3 regions of the Kocuria sp. KSNUG genome follow, and region 3 is predicted to be linked to each of the others. Evidence: riboswitches for the same ligand, from Rfam matches in the RefSeq annotation. Region 3 holds a riboswitch; each other region holds the start of a gene.
What was found. A riboswitch is a leader RNA that binds a small molecule or an ion and turns the genes downstream of it on or off. The one in region 3 is predicted to bind thiamine pyrophosphate.

Region 1 (10,333 bases), 450 kb from region 3:
AATCGGCCCGGCCGCGGCGAGCGCGGTGCCCATGGCAGTGGAGCCGCCGGAGTAGTTGGCAATGTTCGCGAGCATGAGGATCACGGCGATCAGCGCGATGGCCGGACCCAGGGCGTTGAGCGCGCCGCGCAGCTCCTCCACGAGCTCCTTGACGTGCAGCTGCGGGGTGGTGAAGAACGTGATCAGCACGGCGATCAGGATGGCGGTGCCGGTGGCGCCGAGGATCGAGAGGGTCCAGGTGGCGTTCACCACGGTGCCCGCAGCGGTGGTCACGTGGCCGGTCAGTCCGGGCATGGGAACCTTGAGGGTGGTGAAACCGAGGGCGCCCTGGGTGAAGAGGTGCTGCACGGCCGGGATGGACCACACGAGGATCACGCCGGTGAGGATGTAGAAGGGGCTCCAGGCTCGGACCACCTCGCCGAAGGGGTGGCTGGCCTCCGCGGTCTCGGGGGCCTCCGGCGCGCGGGACACCCGGCGCGGGGACCACACGTGGCACAGCGCGAACAGGGACACCATGGCCAGCAGACCGGCGGCAAGGTCCGCGAGCTCGGGGCCCATGAACCAGAGCAGACCGCCCTGCACCAGGCAGAACACCGCGGAGGACACGAGGGCGGGCAACCAGGTCTCGCGCAGACCGCGCAGTCCGTCCACCATCCAGACCAGCAGGAACGGCACCAGGAACGTGAGGGGCTGCAGCAGGATGACCATGGCCCGGGAGAGGTCCTGGACTTCCATGCCGGTGACCTGCGCGCCCACGAGCACGGGGACTCCGATGGCGCCGTAGGCACCCGCCGCCACGTTGGCCACGAGGCACAGCACCGCGGCGCGGACGGGCGGGAAGCCCAGCTGCACGAGCAGCGCGGCACAGATCGCGATGGGCACGCCGAAGCCGGCCACGCCCTCCAGGAACGCGCCGAACGCGAAGGCGATGAGCAGCACCTGGATCCGCTGGTCAGCGGAGACCCCGGCGATGGAAGAGCGGATCACGTCGAAGCGCCCCGAACGCACGCTCAGCCGGTACAGCCACACCGCCATCACGATGATGTACGCGATGGGCCACAGCGCGGTCAGCAGGCCCAACAGGCCGGCACCGGCCACCGCGGTGGCGGGCATCTGGAACACGAACAGCGCCACCAGAACCTGCACCACCAGGGCTATGACGCCCGACTTCAGACCCGTGAGCTTGAAGATCATCATGCACGCGAGGAACACGACGATCGGGACGGCGGCCACCAGGGCGGTCAGGGGCAGGCTGCCCAGGGTGTCGAGCGATTGGGTCCACATGGCGTCCTCCACGACGTCCGGCGAGTGGGCGGGTTGCGACCCAGGCCGCCGACGACGCCGCTGGGCACCCTCGGTCGCTCACGGTCGGGCAGACGCGCCGCACGGTGCGCCGAGGGCCCCTGGGGACCCCCGGCGTCCTTGCCACGTCGTACTACCACGACGCCTTGATCACAGGCTCAACGCTAGTCCGGCGGGGGCCGATCGGACCCCGACGGCCCGGGGAAAATCGCCAAGTGTGAGGCAATACACCCGTGGGTGAGATCAGGGATGCTGCCGCGTGTCCTTCCTTAGCCGTCGAATCGGGCATGATCCGGTGAGCCAGGGAGCGGGCACGAGTCCCCCGGTCCCTGGCAGGCACCGGAACACCTGCCCCCGGGAGGTCACGGATCAGGCGTCCGCGGAAGCGGCATCCATCGTGGAAAACATCAAGCCGTCGTAGGAACCCTCGTTCCACCAGTCCTCGATCTCATCCCAGAAATCGATCTCGCTGATGTTGTAGACCTCGTAGAACGCGGCTTTGGTGACGTCTGCGCCCTGCCCGTTGTAGTAGCCGGGAGTACAGGCGCTCCAGTAGGCAACTCGCCCCTCGTTTGAGGCCCGCACCGTGGCCACCCAGCCCGCTTCGGCCTCCGGAGTGGCCTCGAAGGTGTCGACACCCTCGTCGAGGGCGTGCCGGATGACGCGGGCGGCATGCCGCGACTTGCGATCCAGCATGTAGACGAAATTGACGAAGAATGCCGTCTGGCTCAGTCCCAGGTCCATGAAATTGGGGAATCCGTGGGTGAACAGCCCATGGAGGGTCCGGGCGCCGTCAGCGAAATACTCTTTCATGGACTGCCCGTCCCGTCCGATGATGTCGTAGCCGTAGTTGCCCGCCGGTCCTGCACCGACCTCGAACCCGGTGGCGAAGATGATGCAGTCGACCTCGTATTCCTTTCCTCCCACCACGATTCCACGGGCAGTGATGCCGTCAACACCCCGGGGATCCGATGCCAGAGTCACGTTGGGCTCGTTGAAGGCATTCAAGTACTCGTCGTTGAAGCACGGGCGTTTGCATGCGTAGCCGAACCACGGCTTGAGCGCCTCGGCGGTTTCAGGGTCAGCCACCACCTGGTCCACTCGCCGGTGCGCGGACATGAGGAGTTCCATGTCAGCAAGTTCGGCAAGAAGAGCCTGATCCCCCGCAGGCAGAGTGGAGGCGTCCTGCTCGACCAGGTGGTGCCCGCTCAGCGCCGGGAAGAGGTGCGTCCAGCCGTCGTTCACCAGGTTTCCGTCGACAGGGTTGCCACCCAGGATGCCGTTGAAGTTCTGGTGGCGGTCGTGCTGCCACCCAGGACGCAGACCTGCAGCCCATTCCGGGTCGGTCTTCCGGTTGTTCCGCTCTGCCACCACACTCGGCGTGCGTTGCACCACGACGAGCTCCTTCACGTCCTTCTGCAGGTAGGGAACAACCTGCACTCCCGTGGCTCCCGTGCCGACCACGGCCACGCGCTTGTCCCGCAGGTTCTCCAGATTGCCCGCCGGAGAACCGCCCGTGTACCCGTAGTCCCAGCGGCTCGTGTGGAAGATTTTCCCGCCGAAGTCTGAGATGCCTGGCACTTTGGGCAACTGCGGTTTTGTGAGTGCGCCGTTGGAACGCAGGAGGAACCGAGCCGAGAAGCGGTCCCCACGATTGGTCTCCACGTCCCAGCGATTCGTTCTCTCATTCCATGTGGCACCGGTGGCGCGCGTCTGGAAATACGCTCGTTGGTACAAGTCGTACTGCCGCCCGATCCGCTGCGCATGCTCGAAGATCTCCGCGCCATCGGCATAGCGCTTGCTGGGCATGTAGCCCGTCTCCTCGAGAAGTGGCAGGTAGATGTAGGACTCGATGTCGCACTGCGCCCCGGGATACCGGTTCCAGTACCACGTACCGCCGAAGTCGCCTCCGAATTCGATGATCCGGAAGTCGGTCACCTCGTTCTGCATGAGGTAGGCGCCCGCGGTGAGACCGCCGAATCCCCCTCCGAGAACCAGCACATCGAGTTCCTCGGTCACTGGCTCACGCGCTATCGGCTCTGAGAAGGGATCATCGTCCGAGATCTCCAACACATCGTTCAGGCCCTGAAACTGCTCCAGCGGATCCGTTCGCAGGCGGCCCTGCCTTTCGCGCTGCAATCGATCACGGATCTCTTGCGGGTCAAAAGTGAGATCCACCGGAATGTTCGATTCGGGAAGCGTGAATGACATGGGAGCTCCTACCTCAGATGGGGCACGCGTCAGCGGTGCCGCGGCGGCCGCGCACAACCTGTGGCCGACCCGTGATCCGAGGGTAGGTAGGCAGGGTGATCTGCACAACAGGCATCCCAGTATTTGGCGGGCGTCATGACCCGCCGGCGAGGAGGGGGCCCGCGCCTCGGCGCGCGCTCACGGACGGTGCACAACGATCAGAAGACCGCTGTCCGGCACCACGAGCGCACCCCGCGGCTGGCCCGTCACACATCTCGGAGGCATCGACTCCCGTGAAATCAGGGATGCACCGGCTCCTCGCCCCGGACCGTGGGCTCCGGCAGGTACACCTGTCCCCCGGCGGCGAGGAACTCCTGGCTCTTGCGCTGCATCCCGGCAATCGCGGCCTGGTTCTCCGCGCTGCCGTAGGTGTCCCGGATGTCCTGGGAGATGCGCATGGAACAGAACTTGGGCCCGCACATCGAGCAGAAGTGCGCGGTCTTGGCGGGCTCGGCCGGCAGGGTCTCGTCGTGGTACTCCTGCGCCGTCACCGGGTCCAGGCCCAGCCCGAACTGGTCCCGCCAGCGGAACTCGAAGCGCGCCTTGGACAGCGCATCGTCGCGTTCCGTGGCGCCGGGGTGGCCCTTGGCGATGTCCGCGGCGTGCGCGGCGATCTTGTAAGTGATCACCCCGGTCTTCACGTCGTCCCGGTTGGGCAGTCCCAGGTGCTCCTTGGGGGTCACGTAGCAGAGCATCGCGGTGCCGTAGCGGGCGATCTCCGTGGCGCCGATCGCCGAGGTGATGTGGTCGTAGCCCGGCGCGATGTCCGTGGCGAGCGGGCCCAGGGTGTAGAACGGGGCGCCGTCGCACAGCTCCTGCTGGCGCTCCACGTTCTCGCGGATCTTGTGCAGCGGAATGTGCCCGGGGCCCTCCACCATCACCTGCACATCGTGCTCCCACGCGCGCTTGGTCAGCTCGGCGAGGGTGTCCAGCTCGGCGAACTGGGCGGCGTCGTTGGCGTCCGCGATGGAGCCCGGGCGCAGGCCGTCGCCCAGGGAGAACGCGACGTCGTACTGCGCGAAGATCTCGCACAGCTCGTCGAAGTGCGTGTAGAGGAAGTTCTCCTCGTGGTGGGCCAGGCACCAGCCGGCCATGATCGACCCGCCGCGCGAGACGATGCCGGTGACGCGCTCGGCGGTGAGCGGCACGTAGCGCAGCAGCACGCCCGCGTGGACGGTCATGTAGTCCACGCCCTGCTCGCACTGCTCGATCACGGTGTCCCGGTAGATCTCCCACGTGAGCGCATTCGCGTCCCCGTCCACCTTCTCGAGCGCCTGGTAGATGGGCACCGTGCCGATGGGGATGGGTGAGTTGCGCAGGATCCACTCGCGGGTGGTGTGGATGTCGTTGCCCGTGGAGAGGTCCATGAGCGTGTCCGCGCCCCACTTGGCGGCCCACTCCAGCTTGGCCACCTCTTCGCTGATGGAGCTGGTCACCGCCGAGTTGCCGATGTTCGCGTTCACCTTCACCAGGAACTTGCGCCCGATGATCATCGGCTCGGACTCCGGGTGGTTCACGTTCAGCGGGATCACCGCACGCCCGGCGGCCACTTCCTCCCGCACGAGCTCCACGTCGCACTGCTCCCGCAGCGCCACGAAACGCATCTCCGGGGTCACGACGCCGCGGCGCGCGTAGTGCATCTGGGTCACCGTCTTGCCGGGCCGGGCCCGCCGGGGTTCCGGCTTCCTCCCCCGCCACTGCTGGGACGGTGCACCGCGGCGCACGGCGCCGCGGCCGTCGTCCTCGAGCTTGCGGCCGCGGGCCTGGTGGACCTCGGTGTCCTCACGGGCCTCGATCCACTCGGCGCGCCAGGGCTCCAGCCCCTCCTCCGGGACACTGCCCGGGCCCATGGTGCGGTACACCCGAAACGGTTCGTTGGGGGTGCCGTCCGGAGCGTCCAGCTGGTGGATCTCCGTGACGGGCACACGGATGCCGTGCTCCCCGTCCTCCACCCAGCTGAGGCGGTGGGACTCGTGCTGCTCGGACTGCTGGACGGGGTTCTCCCCGGTGCGGTTCTGGGCGCCCTCCTGCGTGGAGGTCTCAGGGGCAGATGTGCTGGGGGTGTGCGAAGGCAAGGCCGTTCCTCACTTCCTACGCCGGTACGAGCCGGTTCAGGTTCGACGGTCCCGGGCAGCACTGGCCCGATCTCAGCCCCCGCGTCTGGGGCTCCCGTGTGGACGGTCACATGTCTAGCACACATCCGGCGGTGAGAGGGCGACCCCGCAGCATTCCCTTGGCTGGCCTCTTGCCGCCGTGATCGCGGCCCGTCCACGGCGCCGCCACGCCCGTGGCAGTATCGTGGCGCGCGAGGCGGGTCGTGCGGTCCTGATCGCGCCGTCCTGCCCGTGCCTCAGCATCCCCCTGACCAAAGGCTTGTCCCCCATGGCCCTGACCGTCCGCAAGAAGCGCTTCATCGGGCGCATGATCGGGCACGCCACCAACCCGGTGCGGGTGCACTGGCGGACCTGGCGCCGTCAGGAGCAGCGTCACACCATCGGTGGCGTGGAGATCGTGCTGCCACCGGAGCACAACCTCCCCTATTACCAGCGCCGGGATCCCACGTACGACGCGTACGCCATCGACCTGCTCGCCCGGCTCGCGGCCGGGAACCGGCACGTCACGGTCATCGACGTGGGAGCGAACGTGGGAGACACCGCGGCCGCCGTCCTCGCCTCGGACCCACGGAGCTCGGTGATCAGCGTCGAAGGTGATCCAATGTTCCTCGGCTACCTGGCCCGCAACCTGGCTGCGCACGCCGAGCGCGCCACCGTGGTGGAGGGGTTCGTGGGACCGGTGGGCACGCGGGTGTCCTTCAGCCGCGCCGGCTCCACGGGCGGGTTCCAGCCGGAGGAGGGCGCCGGCGGGCACGCCGTCGAGGACTGGGTCTCCCCCGCATCGCTGCTGGCCATGCCCGCCCCCGAGGACCTGGTGGTGTGGAAGAGCGACATCGACGGCTTCGACATCCACGTGTTGGTGCACCACTGGGACGCCATCGACTCCCGCTGCGACGTCCTGTGGTTCGAGTACGACTCACCGCGCACCCTGGGTGACCGCGCCGACGACGAGCGCCTGATCCGGGCCCTGGCTGCGAGCGGTCGCACGCTTCTCGTCCACGACAACCTGGGCCGCCGCATGGTGCAGCTGCCGCCCGGTGACAGCACTGGGCTGCGCACGCTCTCCCGCTGGCTGCACGAGCAGGTGGACGGTCACGTGGTGGTTCCATACCTCGACGTGTGGGCCCTGTCCCCTGAAGCGGTTCAGCTTCTCCAGTGCGACTGAATCGACGACCGAAAACGATCCCGAGAATTGCTCAGACTGCTGATAAACAGGCGCAGTGCACTGACCATTGACGCGTCGACAATTACGCGGGAAATACGCTGACCCGCCCGCCCCATTCGCCGTCTTTCGCAGCTCCCAGGAGTAGCGTGAAACACGTACCTGACGACTTCAAAGACTGCGGTTCAGGCACTGACGAGGGGCGATCATGACGGCAACTGTGCACCGAGACCACCGGACATCTTCCACACCGGGCAGACGCCTGCCGGTGTCGAACTTCGCGGCGAAAACCACGATGGCCGTCACCGGGCTCATTTTCGTGGGATTCGTGTTCGTCCACATGTACGGCAACCTGCACATCTACCGCGGGCAGGAAGAATTTGACCACTACGCGCACTGGCTGCGCGAGATCGCCATGCCGCTACTGCCCTACGAGGGCATGCTCTGGATCCTGCGGGTGGTCCTGCTGATCAGCCTGGCACTGCACCTCGGGTGCGGCCTGCTGCTGTGGACCCGCGCCCGCCGCGCCCGGGGCAAGTTCCGGCGCTCCGGCCTGACCCGCGGTGAGGCCTGGATGGCCCGATCCATGCTGGGCACCGGCATCGTGATCCTGCTGTTCGTGATCTTCCACATCCTCGACCTCACGCTGGGCGTGCAGCCCGCCGCCACGGACTCGTTCGAGGCCGGTTCCGCGTACGCCAACCTCGTGGCCAGCTTCCAGCGTCCGCTGGTGGCCGGCTTCTACATGCTCACCATGCTGGTGCTGACCGTCCACGTGGCCCACGGCACGTGGACCGCCGCCAACGACCTGGGCGCCACCGGCAAGCGGCTGCGTCAGATCGCGGCCTGGGTGGCCGGGCTGGTGGCGATCGCCATCTGCGTGGGCAACATCTCCATCCCCATCATGGTTCTTCTGGGAGTGATTCAGTGATGACGGCTTCTTCGACGCCCCAGGCCCTTCTCGACGAGCTGCGCACCGTGGGCTCCGACCTGCCCGGCCTGTCCGCAGAGGTCCCCGCCTCCGAGATCTGGGCGGACCGCCGGTTGCACTACCGCCTCGTGTCTCCCTTGAACCGGCGCAAGTTCACCGTGATCGTGGTGGGCACCGGGCTGGCCGGCGGCGGCGCGGCGGCGGCACTGGGAGAGCTGGGCTACAACGTGGAGGCCTTCACCTTCCACGACGCTCCCCGCCGCGCCCACTCCGTGGCGGCCCAGGGCGGCATCAACGCGGCCCGTGCCCGCAAGGTGGACAACGACTCCGTGGCCCGGTTCGTGAAGGACACCGTCAAGGGTGGCGACTTCCGGGGCCGCGAGGCGGACGCCTGGCGCCTGGCCGAGGAGAGCGTCCGGGTCATCGACCACATGAACGCGATCGGCGCGCCCTTCGCCCGCGAGTACGGCGGCCAGCTGGCCACCCGCTCGTTCGGTGGCGTGCAGGTCTCCCGCACCTACTACACCCGTGGGCAGACGGGCCAGCAGCTGCAGGTCGCGGCCGCCCAGGCGCTGCTGCGGCAGGTCTCCACGGGCCAGGTGAACCTGCACACCCGCACGGAGATGCTGGACCTGATCGTCGCGGACGGCCGCGCCCAGGGCATCGTGGTGCGGGACCTGGTCACCGGCACGATCTCCGCCGTCACGGCCGACGCCGTGGTGCTGGCCACCGGCGGCTACGGCAACGTGTACTTCCGCTCCACGCTCGCCAAGAACTCGAACGTCACGGCCGCGTTCCGCGCCCACCGGCGTGGTGCGCTGTTCGCCAACCCGTGCTTCATCCAGTTCCACCCCACAGCACTTCCGGTCTCCAGCGAGTGGCAGTCCAAGACCACCCTGATGAGCGAGTCCCTGCGCAACGACGGGCGGATCTGGGTCCCGGTGGAGCCCGGGGACGAGCGCGCCCCCAACGACATCCCCGAGGATGAGCGCGACTACTACCTGGAGCGCAAGTACCCGGCGTTCGGCAACCTCACGCCCCGCGACGTCGCCAGCCGTGCGGCGCGCGCAGAGATCGACTCGGGCCGCGGCGTCGGGCCCCTGAAGAACTCCGTGTACCTGGACTTCCGGGACGCGATCGAGCGGCTCGGCAAGAAGGTCATCGCGGAGCGCTACGGCAACCTCTTCGAGATGTACTCGGACGTCACGGGTGAGGACCCGTACGTGGAGCCCATGCGGATCGCCCCGGGCGCGCACTTCGCCATGGGTGGGCTGTGGAACGACTACGACATGATGACCTCCATCCCGGGGCTCTTCGTGGGCGGCGAGGCCGGCTGGGGCTACCACGGCGCGAACCGCCTGGGCGCGAACTCCCTGCTCTCGGCGTGCGTGGACGGCTGGTTCACGCTCCCCTACTCCGTGCCGAACTACCTGGCCCCGCTGCTCGGCAAGCCGCGCCTGTCGGTGGACGACGACGTCGTGCGCGCCGCGGTTGCCGAGGCCGAGGCCGACGTGCAGGCGCTGATCGACATCCGTGGCACCCAGGGCCCGGAGCGCTTCCACCGCCGCCTGGGCGACCTGCTCTACGCGAAGTGCGGTGTCACCCGCTCCGCAGAGGGTCTGGCCGAGGGCCTGGAGGGCATCCGCGCGCTGCGCGAGGAGTTCTGGAGGGACCTGCGCGTGCAGGGACGCCCGGACGCCTTCAACCAGGAGCTCGAACGGGCCGGCCGCGTGGCCGACTACCTGGACATGGCCGAGCTCATGTGCCTCGACGCGCTGGACCGGGACGAGTCCTGCGGGGCGCACTTCCGGGAGGAGCACCAGACGGAGACCGGCGAGGCTCAGCGCGACGACGCCCACTGGCTCTTCGCCTCGGCCTGGGAGCGTGTCGGGTCAGACGACGCCGCCGCGCCCGGCCCGCGCTACGTGCGCCACCAGGAGCACCTCGAATTCCCGAGCGTCACGCCCGAGACCCGCGACTACCGATGAGAGGACCATCCTCATGAAACTCACGCTGAAAGTCTGGCGACAGGAATCCGGTGCGGAGGACGGGCACTTCGTCGAGTACCCGCTGGAGGACGTCGGGCCGGAGTTCTCCCTGCTCGAAGCGCTCGACAAGCTCAACGACGACCTCGTGGCCCGCGGTGAGGACCCCGTGGCGTTCGACTCGGACTGCCGCGAGGGCATCTGCGGGGCGTGCGGGGTGACCGTGGACGGCAGGCCGCACGGCCCGCAGGCCAAGACCCCCTCGTGCCGACAGCACCTGCGCTCCTTTGAGGACGGGGCCACCGTGCAGCTCGAGCCGTTCCGCAGCGGGGCGTTCCCCGTGGTCAAGGACCTGGCCGTGAACCGCAGCGCCCTGGACCGGGTCATCGAGGCCGGGGGCTTCGTGTCCACCGCGGTGGGCACGGCCCCGGACGCGGACGCCATCCCCGTGACCCACGAGTCCGCCGAGTGGGCCCTGGACCTGGCCGCGTGCATCGGTTGTGGTGCGTGCGTGGCCGCGTGCCCCAACGGCTCCGCCCAGCTGTTCGCCGGGTCCAAGACCATGCACCTGGCCACGCTGCCCTCCAGC
Region 2 (10,333 bases), 1.0 Mb from region 3:
GGGCCATGAGGGCCACTCCCCTACGGTGCGCGGGGACCCACACGGGCCGGTCTCCGGTGTCCGCCCGGACCACACACCGCTCCCCCACCTGGACCGCGCCGCGATCCGGTGCCACCAGGCCGGCGACCACGCCGAACACCGTGGACTTCCCCACCCCGTTGGGCCCGAGCAGCGCCACGGTGGTGCCCGGCTCCACGCTGAACTCGGCGGCCACACCTCGTGGTTCGTGAGTGACGTCCACCCGCAGCCCGATGGGGTGGTGGGACCCCTGCGCCGGACTGCCAGCTGAGACCGTGGGCGTGGCCGACGGCGCATCGTGGGTTTCCTGTTTCTGCGGCAGCGACGCGAACGGGGTACGCCCACCCATGGACCGGGACTCCTCTGACGCGGTCGGATCGGCAGGCCCTTCCCCGCCCCCACCCGGGGCGGCGGCATCCGCACGCGACTCCGGATCGGCCTGACCGCTCGGTCCACCGGCGCCATCCCGCCCCACCCACCGGGTGAGGTTGGCGCGGAAGCCGGCGCCGCGGCGTCGTCGTGCGGGCGTGGTGAGGCTGACGACCAGCAGCGCGACCAGGACGAGGAGCAGGGAGAGGGCCACGGCGGCGTCGGGGTCGGTTTCGCGCTGCAGGTAGATCTCCAGCGGGAGCGTGCGCGTGACGCCCTCCAGGCTGCCCGCGAACGTGAGGGTGGCGCCGAACTCGCCCAGGCAGCGCGCGAAGGACAGCGCGGCGCCGGAGAGCACGGCGGGCAGGGTGACCGGCAAAGTCACGCGGAAGAGCGTGCGCGTGGGGGAGGCACCCAGGCCCGCGGCGATCTGCTCGTAGCGGGTGCCCGTGGTGCGCAGCGCGCCCTCCAGCGAAACCACCAGGAACGGCAGGGCCACGAACGTCTGCGCGAGCACCACCGCCGTGGTGGAGAACGCGATGTCCACGCCCAGTGCCGCGAGCGGCGCGCCCAGGAAGCCCGTGCGCCCGAACGTGTACAGCAGCGCAATGCCGCCCACCACCGGGGGCAGCACGAGCGGCAGCAGCACCAGCGAGCGGAACACGGTGAGGCCCCGGGCCGTGGAGCGCGCCAGCACCAGGGCCAGCGGACAGCCCAGGACCACGCACAGCGCGGTGGAGACCACTGCCGTGCGCAGGCTCAGCCACAGCGCGGCAAGCGACGACTCACTCGTGAGCAGCTCCCCCAGGTGCGCCCAGTCGATGCGCAGGAGCATCCCCACCAGGGGCAGCAGGATGAGCAGCGCACCCACGGCCGCCGGGAGCAGAACCCACCGCGGGGTGGCGGAGAACCGGCGCGTCACGGGGCGCCGAAGCCCGCGTCCCGCAGCACCTTCTGCCCTTGCTCACCCGTGACGAGGTCCACGAACTGCGCGGCAAGCTCCGGCTGCTCGGAGTCCTTCAGGGCCACGATCGGGTAGTTGTTGACCGCCTCGTCCGTCTTGGGAATGTCGATGGTCGTGACCTTGTCCCCGGCGGCCCTGGCATCCGTGACGTACACGATGCCGGCGTCCGCCTGACCGCTGGTGACCTTGCCGAGCACGTCCGTCACGGCGTTCTCCTGGCTCACGGGTTTGAGCTCCACGCCGTTGGCCTTCTCCACCGTCTGGGTGGCGGCACCGCACGGCACCTCGGGGGCGCACGTGACGAGCTTGACCTTCTTGTCCAGCACATCCTGCAAGCTCGTGATCCCCGCCGGGTTGTCCTTGGGCACCACGAGGGTCAGCACGTTGGTCGCGAAGATCTTCGGCTCCCCCTGGGCGAGGTCCGCGTCCGTCAGCTTCTTGATGTTCTTCTGGTCCGCGGAGGCGAACACGTCCGCGGGTGCGCCCTCGGTGAGCTGCTGCACGAGCCCCGAGGACCCGCCGTAGTTCACGTCCACGTCCACGCCGGGGTGGTCCCTCTCGAACTCCTCCGCCAGCTGGTCGAAGGACTGGGTCAGGGAGGCCGCCGCGGACACCCGCAGGGTCTTGTCCCCGCCCCCGGCCTCCGAGGACGACGCCGCTGCATTGCTTTCCCCGCTCTGCCCACCGCAGCCGGTGAGCACCAGGGTGCCCAGACCCACAGCGGCCACGAGGGCGGTGAGGCGGCGTCTACCCGCGGTGCCCGGTGTCTTCTGCTCTGCGCACGCCATCATTTGCGCCCCTCCGTCTCCACGATGACCGCCGTGGACTTCACCACGGCCGTGGCCACGGAACCGAGTGCGAGCCCGAGGTCCTCCACCGCCTCCGTGCTCATGAGCGACACGATGCGGTGCGGACCGCACTGCAGCTCCACCTGGGACATCACGGGGTCGGACTTCACCGCGGTCACCAGCCCCACCAGCCGGTTGCGGGCCGAGCTGCTCACGCGCGCGGGATCCTCGGGGCTCACCGCGGTGCGACGCGCCAGCTCGGCGAGGTCCGCACCGTCCACCACCAGGTGCCCCGTGCCGTCCTTCTGCCCGGGAAGGGCACCCTGGTCGATCCACCGCCGGACGGTGTCGTCGCTGACACCCATGAACGAGGCGGCCTGAGCCACACGGAGAAAGGTCATGAGCGCATGTTATCCGCAGATGCGGGCCCCCGGGGCAGAAGGACCCGCAGATGCGGACCCAGATGGTGCCGCGCCGGTGGACAGCTGGCCGCTGGTGCTGCCTAGTGGAGTAAAAGCAGATCCGCAGCCGCATTTCTGCGTTTGCTCCGCTAATGCAGACCACCCCGGGGCGCGCAGGTCACCCCAGGAGCACCCCCCCGGGCAGAACGACGACGTCGCTCCCCACCTTCCGGGGAGCGGCGTCGTCTGCGCGTGCCCTGTCAGCACATCATCTGCGCCACAGGACGGAGCCCGGGCTCACTCGTGGGAGAAGTTCGGCTTCCGCTTCTCCGTGAAGGCCGCCATGCCCTCCTTCTGGTCCGCAGTGGAGAACAGCCCGTGGAACACGCGGCGCTCGTACTGCAGTCCCGCGGCCAGGGTGGTCTCGTACGCGGTGTTGACGGTCTCCACGGCGTGCTGGGCCACCGGCTTGGACATGCCGGAGATCTTCGTGGCGACCTCCAGCGCGGTGTCCATGAGGGAGTCGGCGGGGACCACACGGGAAACGAGTCCGGAGCGCTCGGCCTCCTCGGCGTCCATCTGGCGGCCGGTGAGGATGAGGTCCATCGCCTTGGCCTTGCCCACTGCGCGGGTCAGCCGCTGGGTGCCGCCCATGCCCGGGATGACGCCCAGGGTGATCTCCGGCTGCCCGAACTTGGCGGTGTCCGCGGCGATGATCATGTCGCACATCATGGCCGCCTCGCAGCCACCGCCCAGGGCGTAGCCCGCGACCGCCGCGATCTTCGGCGTGCGCAGCCGGGCGAAGGTGTCCCACGCGGAGAAGAAGTCCTCGCGGTACATGTCCGAACCGGTCTTGGAACCCATCTCCTTGATGTCGGCGCCCGCGGCGAACGCCTTCTCGGAGCCGGTCAGGACGATCGCACCGATCTCCGGATCGCGGTCCAGGTCGGTGGCGGCCGCCACGAGCTCGGTCATGGTCTGCACGTTCAGCGCGTTCAGCGCCTTGGGACGGTTCAGCGTGATCACGCCCACGCGTCCCTCGCGGCGGACCAGGATGGTTTCGTAGGTGTTCTCAGTCATGTGGCCAGCATCTCACGACGCCGCCGCGCCCCGCCTCACACGCACGGGTGACGGTCCGCCACCGCATTCGGCCCGGAACGCTGCCCCTCTGTTGACACGACAGATGCCGCACATGATGCGCCCCTGCCATCCTGGCCAGGTGCGGGGTGACGGTGAGGGACTCGCCGAGGCGACCCAGCGGCGTCGTGGACCGGGGGTCCGTCACACCCCTGAAACACGCGGTCGCTAGCATGGCGGCATGCGTGAATTGCAGGCACAGATCATCGCCGAGCTCGGGGTGGCCCCGCGGATCGACCCGGAGACGGAGGCGGCGCGGCGCGTCGACTTCCTGTGCGACTACCTCCGGGCGACGCACACCAGGGGCTTCGTGCTGGGCATCAGCGGCGGCGTGGACTCCACGCTCGCGGGACGGCTCGCGCAGCTGGCCGTGGAGAAGCTGCGCGAGGACGAGATCCCCGCGGAGTTCGTGGCCATGCGCCTGCCCTACCGCACCCAGCAGGACGAGGACGACGCACAGGCCGCGCTCGCCTTCATTGAGCCGGACCGGGTGGTCACGTACGACGTCGCTCCGGCCGTCGACGGGTTCGAGGCCGCCTACGCCGCGGCCACCGGCGAGCAGCTCACCGACTTCACCCGCGGCAACACCAAGGCCCGCGTGCGCATGACCGCGCAGTACGCGGTGGGCGGGGACCACAACCTGCTGGTGATCGGCACGGACCACGCGGCAGAGTCCATCACCGGGTTCTTCACCAAGTTCGGGGACGGCGGAGCGGACCTCCTGCCGCTGGCCGGACTGGACAAGCGGCAGAACCGGCAGCTGCTGGAGTACCTGGGGGCCTCGGAGCGGCTGGTCGGGAAGGTCCCCACCGCGGACCTGCTCAACGACAACCCCGGGCGCACGGACGAGGACGAGCTGGGCCTCACGTACGAGGACATCGACGACTACCTCGAGGGCAAGGACGTCCCCGTGGAGGTCGCGGAGAAGCTGGAGCAGATCTTCCTGCGCTCCCGGCACAAGCGCACCGTGCCGGTCACGCCGGCGGACGGGTGGTGGCGGGAGGAGCACCCCGCTCGTGCCGGAGCAGGTCTTCCCCGGGGAAGTGAATCGCCGGAACCCCCCAATAGCAAGTACGCTGATTGATGAGTCATCAATAGATGACGTTCCCCAGCAAAGGAGAACCCGCTATGCGTAAGACCGCAGCTGCTGCCGCTCTGTCCCTGGCCATCCTGTCCGGCGTGTCCGCCCCGGCCATGGCCGCCACGGAGAGCCCCGCTCCCGCCTCCACCCAGCAGGAGGACGAAGGCCACGGCAACGCCGGCCTGTGGGGCCTGCTCGGTCTCGCCGGTCTGGGTGGCCTGCTGAAGAAGAACAAGACCGTTCCCGTGGAGCGCAACCACAACGTGGGCACCACCGACCGTACCCACAACGTTGGGGCCACGGACCGCACGCGCACCGCGGGTTCCACGGACCGCACCCCCAACGCGGGCAACACCAATGTGGACGGCACCGACCGCACCGGTCGCTGATCATCACTCCGCTTGGCAGTTCTCCAGATCCGGGACTGCGGCCAGGGGCTCACTCGTTCACGAGTGGGCCCCTGCGCCGTCCTCGGCTCCGGCGCCCGGCGTGGTTCCACCTCCACGCGGCCCGTGCGGGCGGCAGGGGGGCGGTGGGTCACGCCGACGGACGGGTGGTGACGGGAGGGCTGAGCCCCTGCCCGGCGACGGAGGACCAGCCCCCCACTGCTATGCGTGGGACGCGGTGTTCCCTGATCCGGCAGCAACCGCACCCACCCGGTAGTGGCGGTTGCGGACCGCCAGCAAACCACCGGCCAGCACCGCTGCCAGCACCGACGCGGTCAGTACGGCCACCTTGGCCTGGTCCCCGGCGGCCGCGGACGGGTCGAAGCTGAGCTCCGCGATCAGCAGGGACACCGTGAACCCGATCCCGGCCAGCAGCGCGATCCCCACCAGGTCGATCCACTTGTAGGACGGGTCCAGCTTCCGCCCGGTGAGCACGGTGGTGAGCCACGTGGCGGCAATGATGCCCAGCGGCTTGCCCAGGACGAGGCCCGCGATGATGCCGAGCGTGACGGGGGCGGCGAGCGCCGTCGTCAATCCGTCCCAGCCGCCCACTGCGACGCCCGCGGAGAAGAACGCGAAGACCGGCACCGCGAACCCGGCGGACAGGGGCCGGACGCGGTGCTCCAGGTGCTCGGCGAGCTCCACGGGCTCCCCGGACGCCTTGGCCCCCATGACGGGAACGGCGAAACCGAGCAGCACGCCCGCGACCGTGGCGTGGATCCCGGCCTCGTGGACCAGGGCCCACGTGACCACGGCCAGCGGCACCAGGATCACCCACGCGGCCCACGTGCGGTGCGCGAAGAAGCGGGGGAAGCGGTGCGCCAGCAGCCCGAACGCGGCCAGCGGGACGAGCGCGAGGAGCAGCGGGAGCACGTGCACCTCGTCGGTGTAGAAGATCGCGATGATCGTGATGGCCAGCAGGTCGTCCACCACCGCCAGGGTCAGCAGGAACAGGCGGAGCGCGCTGGGCAGGTGCGAGCCCACGATCGCGAGCACCGCCACGGCGAAGGCGATGTCCGTGGCGGTGGGAATCGCCCAGCCGCCCAGGGTCTCGGGGTTCGTGGCGTTCACGGCCGCGTAGATCAGCGCGGGGACCACGACGCCGCCCACGGCCGCCGCGATCGGCACCGCCGCCTTGCTGAGGTCCCGCAGGTCACCCGCGACGAACTCGCGTTTGAGCTCCAGACCCACGAGGAAGAAGAAGATGGCGAGCAGCCCGTCCGCGGCCCAGGCGCCGAGGCTGAGGTTCAGGTGCCACGGCTCGTAGCCCACCTTGAGGTCACGCAGGGCGAAGTAACTCTCCGCGAAGGGCGAGTTGGCCCAGACGATGGCGATGACGGCGGCAACCACGAGGAGGATGCCGGCCACAGTCTCGCGGCGCAGGACGTCCTGCAGGCGGGAGAAGACGCCACCCGAGGGGTGGTCGGGCTCGCACGGGGGCTCAGGATGGTTGAAGAAACCGGGCTCCGAGACGAAGCCGGTGGACTCTTCCTGCGCCACGGGCTCCGGGGATCCGGGCTCACGGAGGGCAGGGGTGGTCGTGTGGTGCAGGGGCATGGAGTACTCCAGTGTCGACGGGCATCACGCTTGTTTCCGCCGACCAGACTTCCCGGCACACCAGCCATCAAGGGTAGCAGGGCGGTTTTGCGTGGCGCACTCGGGGCGGCTGCCGGACAGGAGCCGCCCAGCACTCCGTTCGGCTTTTCCGTCGCGGCAGCCCGGGAGACGAGGCGTTCTCACGAGCATCTGCCTACGGTGGGGGCATGTTGAAACGGAAATCCACGGGCTGCCTGATTCAGGGTTCCGTGATGGCGGCCCTCTTCGTGATCACCTTCGTCGGAGCGCGGGAATCATGGCTGCTCATGACCATGGAACTGCTATTCGCCGTCATTTTCTTCTCCAAGGCGGTGAAGGAACGGCGTGCGGAAATCGAGGCTGATCGGCGTCGCGAGGCGCGCCGCCCCGCGAGCAACGGCCTGTCCTGACCGAGCCGCCACCGGCAAGACCGGCTACTCCGGACTGCGGCGCGGTTGTGGCTTGGAAGCACGAGCTATCACCAGACTGATTCCCCACAGGAGCAGGACCAGCGCCGGAACGAGAGTCATCATGGACGGCTCGTCCACGATCGTCACGCCGCCCACGTTCTCCCAGGTGCACATGTGGCCCAGTGGCACCCAGCTCCACCCCGCCTCACCGTAGATCGAGCTTCCGTCGCCCAGTTCACAGGACAGGGATCCGGAGTACAGGAGTCGCTCGGCCACGAGTCCCGCGATCCAGACGAGCAACGCGGCGAGCCACAGCACCCATCCGACGTTCCTCGCCCGTGAAGCGCCTGTTCGATCTGACATTCGCCCGTCTCCGTTCTGGTTGCCGTGCGCCGCCGCCGAGCGCCGCGCACAGCACCGGTCAATCGGTCCCACCACTTTTCTATCAGGGTTCCCTGCGGCCCCGTCCTTCCCCGGTCAACCCACCCCCTTGATCCTCGCCAGAGCTCCCTGGCTACACTGACCACCAGTGACACGGGGTGCCGCCACCCTTCCCTCTCAGCCCACCGGGCACACAGATGGGGAAGTCAAAGCGGCTGAGATGACACCCGTCGAACCTGTCCAGTTAGTACTGGCGAAGGGATGTCACGGTCGCACCGCGCAGGTGGCGCACCGCTTTCTTCGCCGTGAGCCACAGGAGTGAGCATGCGGATCGAGAACACCATCGTCCTGGTCACCGGCGGAGCCCGCGGGCTGGGGGAGCACCTCAGCCGGGCGTTCGCGCGCGAGGGGGCGCGCGTCGTCGCCAACTACCACGCGAGCGAGGACCGCGCCCGGGCCCTGGTCGCGGAGCTCGGCGAGGACCGCGCCCTGGCCGTCCAGGCGGACGTGACCGACGCGCAGCAGGTGCGGGACATGGTCTCCCGGGCCCGGGAGCACTTCGGCGCGCCGATCACGGTGGCGGTGAACAACGCCCTGGTGGACTTCAGCTTCAACGGGGACGCCCGCCCCACCCTGGAGAACCTGACCGCGGAGAACCTCACGCAGCAGTTCCAGGGCGCCGTGATCGGGGCCCTCAATGTGATGCACGCGGTCACCCCGGGCATGGCGGAGGCCGGTGAGGGCCGCATCATCAACATCGGCACCAACCTCTTCCAGAACCCCGTGGTCCCCTACCACGACTACACCGCCGCGAAGGCCGCCCTGCTCTCCCTCACCCGCACCGCCGCCAAGGACCTGGGCCCGCAGGGCATCACCGTCAACATGATCTCCGGCGGCCTGCTGCGCACCACGGACGCGAGCGCCGCCACCCCGGACGAGGTCTTCGACTTCATCGCCGCCGGCACTCCCCTGGGCCGCGTGACCACCCCGGAGGAGTTCGCGGACACCGCCCTGTTCTTCGCCTCGGACTGGTCCCGCGGGGTCACCGGCCAGAACCTCGTGGTCGACGGCGGGCTGGTGATGGACTGACATGGCCGCCCCCTCCGCGCACGACGACGCCGCCCGGCCCGCTCCCGAGCGCACGGCACCTGCCGGGGGCACGGCGTCGGCACCCGCCCCCGAAGCCGAGCCGACGCCGCGGACGGTGGCTGCGGCGTCGTCGCCCACGAAGGCACCGGCCCGCCGCCTCCACCTCAACGCGTTCCTCTACGGCACCGGCCACCACCAGGCGGCGTGGCGCGCCCCGAACTCCTCGGTGCACCGCCTCACGGACATCAGCTACTACGAGGAGCTCGCGCGGACCGCCGAGCGCGGCCTGTTCGACGCCGTGTTCTTCGCGGACGGCCACAGCGTGGGCGACGTCTCCGGCGGACCCCACTGGTCCCTCGAACCGCTGACCGCACTGTCCGCGATGGCGCGGGCCACCGAACGCATCGGCCTGGTGTGCACGGTGTCCTCCACGTTCTTCACCCCGTTCCACGCGGCCCGGATGCTCGCGTCCCTGGACCACATCTCGGGCGGCCGGGCGGGCTGGAACGTGGTGACCTCCATGTGGGACGCCGAGGCCCGCAACCACGGCTACCGGGCCATGCCGCCCAAGGACGAGCGCTACGAGCGCGCCCGCGAGTTCGTGGAGGTGGCCCGCGCCCTGTGGGCCAGCTGGGACGAGGACGCCGTCACCGCAGACCCCGAGGGCCGGTGGGCGGACCCCTCCAAGGTCCACCGCCTGGACCACGAGGGCCGACACTTCCTGGTGGACGGACCCCTCACGGTCCCGCGCTCCCCGCAGGGCGAGCCGGTGCTGTTCCAGGCCGGCGCGTCCGGGCCCGGCAAGGCCCTGGCCGGGGACTTCGCGGAGGGGATCTACGCCGTGGCCTACGACCTCCCCGCCGCCCAGGAGTACTACTCCTCGGTCAAGGCGGAGGTGGCCCGGGCCGGGCGCGATCCGGAGTCCGTGGTCGTGATGCCCGGGCTGGTCACCTACGTGGGCCGCACCCACGAGGAGGCCCTCGCCAAGCAGGACCGCGTGGACCGGCTGCTGCCCGTGGAGCAGTCACTCGCGCAGCTCTCCACGTTCGTGGAGCAGGACTGCTCGGGCTGGGACCTGGACGCGCCCGTGCCCCCGCTGCCGCCCCTGGGGGAGTTCACCGGTCCGCAGGGCCGCTACGGCACCATCCTGCGGATCATCGAGGCGGAGAACCCCACGGTCCGCCAGCTGCTCGGGCGCCTGGCCGCCGGCGGTGGGCACTGCACCATGGTGGGCACCCCGGAGTCGATTGCGGACCGCATGCAGGAGTGGTTGGAGAACGGCGGCGCGGACGGCTTCAACCTCATGCCGCCCGTGCAGCCGGACTCGCTCACGGACTTCGTGGACCTGGTGGTCCCCGAGCTGCAGCGCCGCGGCCTGTTCCGCACCGAGTACACCGCCACCAGGCTGCGCGGCCACCTTACCCAGGGCTGACGCCCTCCGCACGACGGCGCTCCCGTGACGGGCGTGCGGGGGCCGGCCGTGCGGCGTCGTCGTACGCCGGGGACGTCAGAGCAGGGGGCGCAGCGGGACCAGCAGGACCTCCGCGACCCGCGCCATGGGGTGGCGCTCCCGCCACTGGGGGGAGGTGAGCTCCTCGCAGTGCTCGCTGTCCGCGAGGAAGACCTTCTCCATCTGGGCGGCGAAGTCCGGGTCCACGATCTCCACGTTGGTCT
Region 3 (10,333 bases):
CTTCGGCCTCTACACGAACGCCGCCCGCGGGGGAGAGGGCTACGACGCCCAGCCGCGGTACGAGGCCGAGCACGTGATGGACCGCTACATCCTGGCCGAGACCGGCGCCCTGGTCACGGACACCAAGCGGCTCTTCGACGAGTACGACATCTGGGCCGCCGCCGAGCGTCTGCGCGCCTACATGGACACGCTCACCAACTGGTACGTGCGCCGGTCCCGCGAGCGCTTCTTCGAGGAGGACACCGAGGCGTTCGACGTGCTCTACACGTGCCTCGAGACCGTGTGCCGCGTGGCCGCCCCGCTGCTGCCGCTCGTCACCGAGGAGATCTGGCGCGGGCTCACCGGCGGGCGCTCGGTGCACCTGACCGACTGGCCGGACGCCTCCCTGTTCCCGCGGGACGAGGCCCTGCTCACCGCCATGGAGCGCACGCGCGCCATCTGCTCTGCGGGCTCCGCACTGCGCAAGGCCAGCAGCCTGCGCGTGCGCCAGCCGCTCGCCGGCATGACCGTGGCCGTGCCCGGGGCACAGGCGCTCGAGGGCACGTTCCAGGAGATCGTCGCGGACGAGCTGAACCTCAAGTCCGTCACGCTGGTGGACGCGGACGAGGTCTCGGCCGCCGACTACGGCATCTCGCAGGAGCTCAAGGTCAACGCGCGCGCCGCCGGTCCCCGGCTCGGCAAGCAGGTGCAACAGGTCATCCGGGCCACCAAGGCGGGCGACTGGTCCGTGACCGAGGACGGCGGCGTCGTCGCCGGCTCGGTGGCGCTGGAGGAGGGCGAGTACGAGCTGGTCACGGTGGTCGACGACGCCGCGGCGTCCTCCGCGCGCGCCGTCACCGTGCTGCCCGGCGGCGGTTTCCTGGTGCTGGACACCGAGCTGACCGACGAGCTGCGCGCCGAGGGCGTGGCCCGGGACATGGTCCGTGCGATCCAGCAGGCCCGCAAGGACGCCGGGCTGGTGGTCTCGAACCGGATCCGCACCACGGTCCACGCCGACGCCGCGACGCTGGCCGCGGTGGACGCGCACCGCGAGCTCGTGCAGGGGGAGACCCTCACCCGGGAGCTGGAGCTGGTCGAGGCCACGGACCTGGACGTCACCGTGGCGGTGGTGGACGCATGAGCGGCGCCACCGAGCACGAGAACTTCGCGTCCGTCGAGGAGATCTACCAGGGACTGCTGGCCCGGGCGCCGGAGCACAGGATGGCGCCGCGCCTGGACGCCGTGCAGCTCGCGGTCTCCGCGCTGGGGGACCCGCACCGCAGCGCCCCCGTGGTGCAGGTGACCGGGACCAACGGCAAGACGTCGACGGCGCGCATGGTCGAGTCCCTGCTGCTCGCGCACGACCTGCGGGTGGGCCGCTACACCAGCCCGCACCTGGAGCGCGTGACCGAGCGGATCAGCATCGACGGCGAGCCCGTCTCCGACGAGACCTTCGTGCGGATCTACACGGAGATCGCCCCGTACCTGGACCTCGTGGACCGCCACCTGGAGGGCGAGGGCGCCCCGCGCCTGACGTACTTCGAGACCCTCACGGTGCTGGCGTTCGCGGTGTTCGCGGACGAGCCCGTGGACGTGATGGTCCTGGAGGTCGGGATCGGCGGCTCGTGGGACGCCACCACCGTGGCGGACGCGGCGGTCTCCGTGGTCACGCCCGTCGACCTGGACCACACGGACATCCTCGGTGACACCGTGGAGGACATCGCCCGGGAGAAGGCCGGGATCGTCAAGCCGGGCGGGTTCCTCGTGAGCTCCGCCCAGCAGCCGGGTGCGGCCCAGGTGCTGCTCGAGCGCGCGCAGGAGCTGGGAGTTCCCTTCCGCTTCGAGGGCGTGGAGTTCTCCGTGACCGCGCGCACCACCGCCGTGGGCGGGCAGGTCATCACCGTCCAGGGCCTCGCGGGCGAGTACCCGGACGTGATGCTCCCGCTGTTCGGCGCGCACCAGGCGCAGAACGCGGCGGTCGCGATTGCCGCGGTCGAGGCGCTGCTGGGCGGTGGCGAGAAGCCGCTGAACCCCGAGCTCGTGAGCGAGGGTCTGGGCGCGGTGTCCTCGCCCGGACGCCTCGAGCTCGCGCGCAAGGCCCCGCCCGTGGTCCTCGACGCCGCCCACAACCCGCACGGGCTCGTGGCCTCCGCCGCGGCCGTGCGCGAGGGGTTCACGTTCAGCAAGCTCAACCTCGTGGTCGGGGTGCTGGGGGACAAGGACGTGGAGACCATGATGCGGGTGCTCGCGGACGAGTACCACGAGTTCGAGCTGGAGCTGTGGTGCACCGCGTCCCACTCCCCGCGGGCGGTGCCCCCGGCGGAGCTCGCGGAGATCGCCGTGGACATGGGCTTCGACGAGGACGTGGTGCACGTGGCCGATCGCCTGGACGAGGCGTGCTCCGAGGCCATCCAGGACGCCGCGGCCCGCGAGCAGTTCGACGGCGCAGTGCTCGTCACCGGCTCCATCACCGTGGTGGGTGAGGCCCGTGCGCTGCTCGGCCTGTGACCCGTCGCCCGCACCCCTCGTGACCGCACCCCTGGAAGGAGCCGCATGGCCCGCATGACCAAGGCCCAGCGCGAGTGGCGCCCCGGCCAGCCCAAGAAGCCCCGCTCGATCCGCATGATGTTCGCGTCCTGCGTGCTGTGCATCGAGGCGTTCATCGTGTTCTTCGCCGCGCTCACGGCCTACGGGCTGTTCACGCAGGACTGGAGCACACCCCAGAAGCTGTGGCTCATGGGCGGCTCCGTGGTGCTTGCCCTGCTGTTCGTCCTGCTGTGCGCGGTGCTGCGCAGGCCGTGGGGCTACGCGGCCGGATGGGTGCTGCAACTCGTGCTGATCGCCACCGGCTTCGTAGTCCCCGCCATGTTCTGGATCGGGGCGCTGTGCGCGCTCGCGTGGTGGTACGCCGTGGTCAAGGGCGGGCGCATGGACCGGGAGAACGTGCAGCGCGCCGAGGAGCAGCGCCGCTGGGAGGCGGAGAACCCCCGGGTGTGAGCCACTCGGGCGGGCGCGGCCCCACGAGCGGTCCCGCGTTCGCTAGGCTCGGTCCCGAACCGGGTGCGGGGCCCACCAGGGCTCCCGCACCTCCACCCCGACACCAAGGAGACCCATGTCCCAGCGCACCCTCGTCCTCGTCAAGCCGGACGGCGTCGAGCGCGGCCTCACCGGTCAGATCCTGGCCCGCATCGAGGCCAAGGGCTACACCCTCGCGGAGCTCAAGCTCGTGCACGCCACCCGGGAGATCCTGGAGCAGCACTACGCCGAGCACCAGGGCAAGCCGTTCTTCGAGCCGCTCGTGCAGTTCATGCTCTCGGGCCCGGTGGTCGCCGCCGTGGTGGAGGGCGACCGCGTGATCGAGGGCTTCCGCAGCCTCGCCGGGGCCACCGAGCCCACCACGGCCGCCCCGGGCACCATCCGCGGGGACCTGGGCCGCGACTGGGGCGAGAAGGTCCAGAAGAACCTCGTGCACGGCTCGGACTCCCCGGAGTCCGCCGAGCGCGAGATCGGCATCTGGTTCGCCTGAGCCACACCCGCACCACCACGGCGCGTGCCAGACCCTCGGGCTTGGCACGGGCCGTTGGCCTGCGGGAACGACGACGGGGCGGCACCCACGCTGGGTGCCGCCCCGTCGTCGTCGTGCCCGGGACTCGTCAGCCGAGGATCGCCGGGGCGAAGCGGACGGCCACCACGCCGAAGACCACCACGAGCACCGCGGTGCCCAGCAGCCAGGCCCACGCGGTGGAGCCGGCGCCCTCCCGGCCGGCGCCACCGAGCATTCCGGCACGGCGCATCCGTGCCGTCGTGTGGGCCAGCAGGTAGGTCTGCGCGCACCACACGATCATGCAGTACAGGCACAGGGCGTTGATGTGGAACGTGGTCTGCCACCACAGCCACAGGGTGAACACGGAACCGGCGGCGATCCCGAGCCACAGCAGCCACCAGAACCAGCGGGCGTAGCGCGCCCCGGCCAGCACGCCCACCGCCACGGCGAGCACCACGGCGTAGGCCACGATCCCGATGAACGGGTTGGGGAAGCCGAACAGCTCCGCCTGCGGGGTGCGCATGACCGTGCCGCAGGCCAGCCACGCGTTGATGTCGCAGCTCGCCCGGTGCCCGGCGTCCTGGTACAGGGCCAGCCGCTCGGCCACGAGCTCCGCGGACGCCGCGAAGCCGATCAGGGAGAGGACCACGGCCAGCACCCCCAGGTGCGGTCCGAGCGCGTCACGGGTGGCGGAACCGTGTCCGAGGGGGTACCGCTCGGGTGTCCCGTGGCGGTGGTGGGTGCGGGGCGGGATGCTGAACTCACGCGCCCGATCGTAGACCACCGGCCGGGGGACGTGCCGCGCGGAGGTGCGCCTCCGGTGGCTCCCACCGCGGTGGAGCTGTGGCGTGCACCACCAGGATGCGCGGCCACAGGGGACGACTGTGAGATACTGGTGCGCGGTCGGTCCTCAAGCCGCACGTGAGGCACCGGCCCGGCAGGAGCACCGACAACCATCGGTACGGACCCGCGGCTCTCACAGGATCGAGCGCGTCCGCCACCGGTTCAAGTTCGCGGTCCCACGGACCGAGCGACTCGGGCATCCGCCGGCTCGCGGACAGCGCGCCCCACAGGCCGCGCCCGCGGGTACGACACCGACTTCCGGCGGCCGCGTGGAGAACACCGGCTCGACCGACCGAGCACACCTCGGGCCCGGGTGCGGACGGTGCCCCGAGCAGGAGCACAACTGCACATGGAACCTGAACAGGACACCACCGCACAGACCCCCGAGGCCACGGTGACCCCCGTGGACGGCACGAGCCAGGCGATCGCCACGGCCGCCGCCGTCGACGCCGGCGAGGTCCCCGCCGCTCCGGAGCCCGCCGCCGAGAAGGCGGCCGAGGAGACGAACGAAGCAACCGCGGCCCACCAGGCGGACGACGACGCCGCGGCGGGCCAGGACACCGGGTCCCAGAAGACGGAGACCGCGGAGCAGGACGGTGCCGCGGCGGAGAAGGCCACCGATGCCTCGGCCGAGAACACGGCGTCCGACGACGACGGCTCCGCGCAGGAGAGCACCCAGCCCCCCACGCAGGACGACTTCGGAGCCTTCGGCCCCGGTGCCTCGTTGCTGTTCCGCGCCCCGGACCCGGAGGAGATCCGCCGTGCGGCCGAGGCGCAGAAGGCCCGCCTGCGCGAGGCCGCCCAGGAGCGCGATGCCGAGCGCGCGGCGCACCGCGACGAGGACGAGGACGACGAGAACGGGAGCGTCTCGAGCAGGCGGCGCCGGCGGCGTCGTCGCGGGGACGAGGACATGGAGCTCGTGGACGACTCCGACGGCTCCGTGACGCGGGTGCGCGCCCCGCGCGGCGCGTCCGAGGGCACGGGCAGCGACGAGGTGGTCGGTGTCCGGGGCTCCACGCGCCTGGAGGCCAAGCGCCAGCGCCGTCGCGAGTCCCGCCAGTTCGGCCGCCGCCGCCACGTGATCACCGAGGCCGAGTTCCTGGCCCGCCGCGAGTCCGTGGAGCGCAAGATGCTGGTCCGTCAGAAGGAGGACCGCATCCAGATCGGCGTGCTCGAGGACGGGATCCTCGCGGAGCACTTCGTCTCCCACACCACGCAGGACTCGCTGATCGGCAACGTGTACGTGGGCAAGGTGCAGAACGTCCTGCCGTCCATGGAGGCCGCGTTCGTGGACATCGGACGCGGGCGCAACGCCGTGCTCTACGCCGGCGAGGTGGACTGGGACGCCGCGGAGCTGGGCAACAAGCCCCGCAAGATCGAGAACGCCCTGAAGCCCGGCAGCACGGTGCTCGTGCAGGTCACCAAGGACCCCGTGGGGCACAAGGGCGCCCGGCTCACCAGCCAGGTGTCCCTGCCGGGGCGCTACCTCGTGTACGTGCCCGGCGGGTCCATGACCGGGATCTCCCGCAAGCTCCCGGACGTGGAGCGCCAGCGGCTCAAGAAGATCCTCAAGGACCGGCTGCCCGAGGGCGCGGGCGTGATCGTGCGCACCGCTGCGGAGGGCGCGTCCGAGACCGAGCTGACCAACGACATCAACCGGCTGCGCTCCCAGTGGGAGCAGATCCAGGAGAAGGCGGGCTCCACCAAGACCCTGGCGCCGGAGCTGCTCTACGCCGAGCCGGACCTCACCATCAAGACGGTCCGCGACGTGTTCAACGAGGACTTCACCGCCATGGTGGTCCAGGGCGAGCAGGCGTGGGACAACATCGAGGCGTACGTGACCTACGTGGCCCCGGACCTGCTGGACCGGCTGCAGCGCTGGACGGAGGACGAGGATCTCTTCGAGCACATGCGCGTGGAGGAGCAGATCCAGAAGGCCCTGGAGCGCAAGGTGTTCCTGCCCTCCGGCGGCTCGCTCGTGATCGACCGCACCGAGGCCATGACCGTGGTGGACGTCAATACCGGCAAGTTCACCGGTTCCGGCGGCAACCTCGAGGAGACCGTCACCAAGAACAACCTCGAGGCCGCCGAGGAGATCGTGCGCCAGCTGCGGCTGCGGGACATCGGCGGGATCATCGTGGTGGACTTCATCGACATGGTCCTGGAGTCCAACCGGGACCTCGTGCTGCGCCGGCTCGTGGAGTGCCTGGGCCGTGACCGCACCAAGCACCAGGTGGCGGAGGTGACCTCCCTGGGTCTCGTGCAGATGACGCGCAAGCGCATGGGCACCGGCCTGCTCGAGGTCTTCTCGGAGCCGTGCGAGGAGTGCGCGGGCCGCGGCGTCGTTGTCCACGACCACCCCCTCAAGGGTCGCTCCACGGCCACCGCGCCGGACCACCGCGGCGGCAACCGCAACGAGCGCAAGCGCTCGCGGCAGAAGCAGAACCAGCCGCAGGACAAGCCCCGGTCCAACAACCGGGGTGGCGCGGACGACCAGCAGCAGGCCCGGGACGAGGCCGCCCGCACGGCGTTCGCGAACATCGCGGCCGCCTCCTCCCACGAGGACGACGACGCCCAGGGCGCCTCCCGCGGCGGAGCCGAGCACAAGGACTCGACCGGCCAGCACGCGGAGCACGGGAACCAGGGCCCGGAGCAGGCGTCCGAGCACGGTTCGGCGGACTCCGAGAGCGGGCGGCGTCGGAAGAAGCGCCGCGGCAAGCGCAGCCGCGGTCGCGGGAACCAGGGCGAGGACACCGCCACCGAGAACGGTGGGAACGGTGCCTCCGAACCCCGCGGCGAGCACGCCGCGGGTGACGCCGGGTCCAGCCTGACGATCCACGGTGAGGTCATCGAGCTCCCCCAGGGGCAGAAGGACGAGCGCGCGGAGCAGGAGGCGCTCACCCTGGACTCGCTCTCCGCGGCCTTCTCGGCCGAGGACTCCGGCGAGGACGCGTCGCAGGACCGCGCCGGGTCCGGTCGCGGCTCCGCACGGCGGGGCGGGGAGGGCTCGAAGGGCCGCGGGGGACGTTCTACGGGCCAGCGCGGCCGGGGTCGCGGCAACGGCGCGGCGTCGTCCGACCCCGAGCAGACCCGGCCCGAGCAGCCCGAGGGCTCCGCGCCGGAGCGGGACGCGCAGAAGCAGGCGCCGTCCGAGAGCGGAGCTGGAGAGCAGGCCCCGTCCGGGCGCGTCACGGCGGCACAGTCCGCCACTGACGCCGCTCCCGCCAAGCGGCGCCGCGGTTCCCGCCGCGCCGTGGCTCCCACGGCCGCACCGGGTGCCGGAAGCGTGGAGACTCGTGAGTACGACGCCGCCGAGCGCTCGGCCACGCGGTTCACCGCCGCGGCAGCGCCCGTGGGCTCGGCCTCCTCGGACGGTCAGCCCACCATCGTGGGTGTGGGCGTGAGCGCCCGGGACATCACGATGACCCCCAAGGGGGACTGAGGCCCCGCGCGGCGCTCCCGGGAGGGCCGCGGGGAGCACCCACCACAGGAGCGCTCGGACTCGTCCGGGCGCTCCTGTGGCATGATCGGGACCACGTGCACGGGGTGCCGCACGGCGGCTGAGAACACACCCGTAGAACCTGATCTAGCTCGTACTAGCGAAGGGAATGTCGTGAACCTCACGCCTTCTGTCCCCGCCCCCCGCGTCCTCTCGATCGCCGGCACGGACCCCACGGGTGGTGCCGGGCACGCCGCAGACCTGAAGTCCATCGCCGCCATGGGCGGCTTCGGGCTGAGCGTGGTCACCGCGGTGGTCGCGCAGAACACGCAGGGCGTGGTGGCCGTCCACACCCCACCCGTGTCCGTGCTGCAGGCGCAGCTGGACGCCGTGGCGCAGGACGTGGAGCTGGATGCCGTGAAGGTCGGGATGCTCGGCTCGGTGGACGTCATCGAGACGGTGGGGGCGTGGCTCGCGGCCCACCGTGTGCCCGTGGTCGTGATCGACCCCGTGATGGTGGCCACCGCCGGCGGGCGGCTGCTCGCATCCGACGCCGAGGACGCACTGCGCGGCATCCTGCACCACGCGGACCTGATCACCCCCAACCTGCCCGAGCTCGCCGTGCTCGCGGAGCGGCCCGTGGCCACCACGTGGGACGAGGCCCTCGAGCAGGGCCGGGCCGTGGCGGAGACGTTCGGCACGCGGGTGCTGGTCAAGGGCGGGCACCTGAGCGGGGAGTCCACCCCGGACGCCCTCGTGGTCCCGGGCCGGACCGATCCCGTGGCCCAGTACTCGGGGACGAGGGTGGCCACGCGCAACACCCACGGCACCGGGTGCTCGCTGTCGTCCGCGGTGGCCACGGTCGTGGCGCGCACGGGGGACTGGGCACAGGGCATCGACACCGCCCGCCGCTGGCTGCGCGGTGCGCTGCGTGCGGCGGACTCCCTGCACGTGGGCCACGGCAACGGCCCGGTCCACCACTTCCACCACGTCCAGGACCTCGTCACGGACCCCGCCTTCGTGGCCGCGGCGTCGTGCGGGGACACCGAGGAGCCCGGCAGCCGCTTCACCGACGAGCTCTGGGAGGCGAGCGCGCCGATCCGCGAGCGGATCGCGGTCCTGCCCTTCGTGGTGGGGCTGGGGGACGGCACGCTGGAGCGGGACGAGTTCGAGCGCTACCTGGACCAGGACATGCAGTACCTGGACGCCTACTCGCGGGCCCTCGCGCTGCTCGCGGCGGCGGCACCCGAGGAGAGCACCCGGGAGTTCTTCGCCACGGCGGCGGCCGCCGTGGTCACGGGGGAGTCCGCACTGCACCGCGCGCGGCTGGACGGGCGCGCCCCGCAACCGCCCTCCGGGACCACGAGCGCGTACGCGGACTTCCTGCTCGCCCGCACGGGGCAGGACGGGTTCGCGGTGGGTGCCGCCGCGGTCCTGCCCTGCTACTGGCTCTACGCGCACGTGGGGGCGGCGCTCACGGCGCGGGCACGCCGCACGGGGCTGCAGGGGCATCCGTACGCGGACTGGCTCGAGACCTACGACGACCCGCAGTTCCACGCCGCCACGGAGGTGGCCCGTGCCGCCGTGGACCGCGCCGCCGAGCAGGCGGACACCGCCACGCGCGAGGCCATGCGCCGCGCGTTCCTGCGCGCGTGCCACCTGGAGCTCGAGTTCTTCGCACAGACCTCGGCCGCCACCGCACGCCAGGAGGGCTGATCCCGCACGGCGGAGAGCCCGCGAGTGGCGTGACTTCCGGGGATCGGGTAGTCTGGACTGTCGGTGCCGGACACCGGTGTGCGCATAGTCGTTTTCATGCGCCCGGACTCGGCACACTCGGGTGAACTTCCTGTTCTCGGTGCGACAGCCACGCAGAGAGCGGGTCGGTCACAGACCACCGCGGCGTGATGTCTCGACATTCGCAGTCCGGCAGGAGCCCACCCGACCTTTACACGCAGTCCATAGATGTCGAGAGAAGTGAGTTCCCAAGTGGTGTACGCGATTGTCCGCGCAGGCGGCCGCCAGGAGAAGGTTTCCGTCGGAGACCTCGTGACCCTTGACCGCGTCGCCGGCGAGGCAGGCAGCACCGTAGAGCTTCCTGCGCTGCTGCTGGTCGATGGGGACAAGGTCACCTCCGACTCCAAGACCCTGGCCGACGTCAAGGTCACGGCCGAGATCGTCGAGGACCTGCGCGGTCCCAAGATCTCGATCATGAAGTACAAGAACAAGACCGGCTACAAGAAGCGCCAGGGCTTCCGTGCTGAGCTGACCACGGTCAAGATCACCGGCATCGACGCCTGATTTCCCGGTCCCCCATACATTTCCAACGAAGGTAGGCACACACCATGGCACACAAGAAGGGTGCGAGCTCCACTCGCAACGGCCGTGACTCCAACGCCCAGTACCTGGGTGTCAAGCGCTTCGGCGGCCAGTCCGTCAACGCCGGCGAGATCATCGTCCGCCAGCGTGGAACCCACTTCCACCCGGGCCTGAACATGGGCCGCGGCAAGGACGACACCCTGTTCGCCCTG

Region 1: linked by a shared signal. The riboswitch ahead of thiC (phosphomethylpyrimidine synthase ThiC) and the one ahead of AABM36_RS08775 (bifunctional hydroxymethylpyrimidine kinase/phosphomethylpyrimidine kinase) in region 3 are both predicted to bind thiamine pyrophosphate.
Region 2: linked by a shared signal. The riboswitch ahead of AABM36_RS01360 (3-oxoacyl-ACP reductase) and the one ahead of AABM36_RS08775 (bifunctional hydroxymethylpyrimidine kinase/phosphomethylpyrimidine kinase) in region 3 are both predicted to bind thiamine pyrophosphate.

The regions. Positions count from the first base shown of each region.
Region 1 covers NZ_CP150981.1:2,458,439-2,468,771, forward strand. Annotated here, with positions in the region: gene AABM36_RS10755 (L-lactate permease) at 1-1,284, opposite strand, end outside; gene AABM36_RS10760 (flavin-containing monooxygenase) at 1,672-3,513, opposite strand; gene thiC (phosphomethylpyrimidine synthase ThiC) at 3,792-5,627, opposite strand; TPP riboswitch at 5,624-5,735, opposite strand; gene AABM36_RS10770 (FkbM family methyltransferase) at 5,935-6,831, shown strand; gene AABM36_RS10775 (succinate dehydrogenase cytochrome b subunit) at 7,097-7,759, shown strand; gene AABM36_RS10780 (fumarate reductase/succinate dehydrogenase flavoprotein subunit) at 7,759-9,747, shown strand; gene AABM36_RS10785 (succinate dehydrogenase/fumarate reductase iron-sulfur subunit) at 9,761-10,333, shown strand, end outside.
Region 2 covers NZ_CP150981.1:293,355-303,687, forward strand. Annotated here, with positions in the region: gene AABM36_RS01315 (ABC transporter permease) at 1-1,309, opposite strand, end outside; gene modA (molybdate ABC transporter substrate-binding protein) at 1,306-2,142, opposite strand; gene AABM36_RS01325 (TOBE domain-containing protein) at 2,139-2,540, opposite strand; gene AABM36_RS01330 (enoyl-CoA hydratase) at 2,838-3,620, opposite strand; gene nadE (ammonia-dependent NAD(+) synthetase) at 3,859-4,761, shown strand; gene AABM36_RS01340 (hypothetical protein) at 4,806-5,147, shown strand; gene nhaA (Na+/H+ antiporter NhaA) at 5,367-6,761, opposite strand; gene AABM36_RS01350 (hypothetical protein) at 6,968-7,189, shown strand; gene AABM36_RS01355 (hypothetical protein) at 7,214-7,507, opposite strand; TPP riboswitch at 7,715-7,849, shown strand; gene AABM36_RS01360 (3-oxoacyl-ACP reductase) at 7,895-8,659, shown strand; gene AABM36_RS01365 (LLM class flavin-dependent oxidoreductase) at 8,661-10,091, shown strand; gene AABM36_RS01370 (phospholipase D-like domain-containing protein) at 10,167-10,333, opposite strand, start outside.
Region 3 covers NZ_CP150981.1:2,007,260-2,017,592, reverse strand. Annotated here, with positions in the region: gene ileS (isoleucine--tRNA ligase) at 1-1,120, shown strand, start outside; gene AABM36_RS08800 (bifunctional folylpolyglutamate synthase/dihydrofolate synthase) at 1,117-2,487, shown strand; gene AABM36_RS08795 (DUF4233 domain-containing protein) at 2,533-2,976, shown strand; gene ndk (nucleoside-diphosphate kinase) at 3,092-3,505, shown strand; gene AABM36_RS08785 (vitamin K epoxide reductase family protein) at 3,633-4,307, opposite strand; gene AABM36_RS08780 (Rne/Rng family ribonuclease) at 4,716-7,808, shown strand; TPP riboswitch at 7,899-7,992, shown strand; gene AABM36_RS08775 (bifunctional hydroxymethylpyrimidine kinase/phosphomethylpyrimidine kinase) at 7,980-9,521, shown strand; gene rplU (50S ribosomal protein L21) at 9,792-10,103, shown strand; gene rpmA (50S ribosomal protein L27) at 10,148-10,333, shown strand, end outside.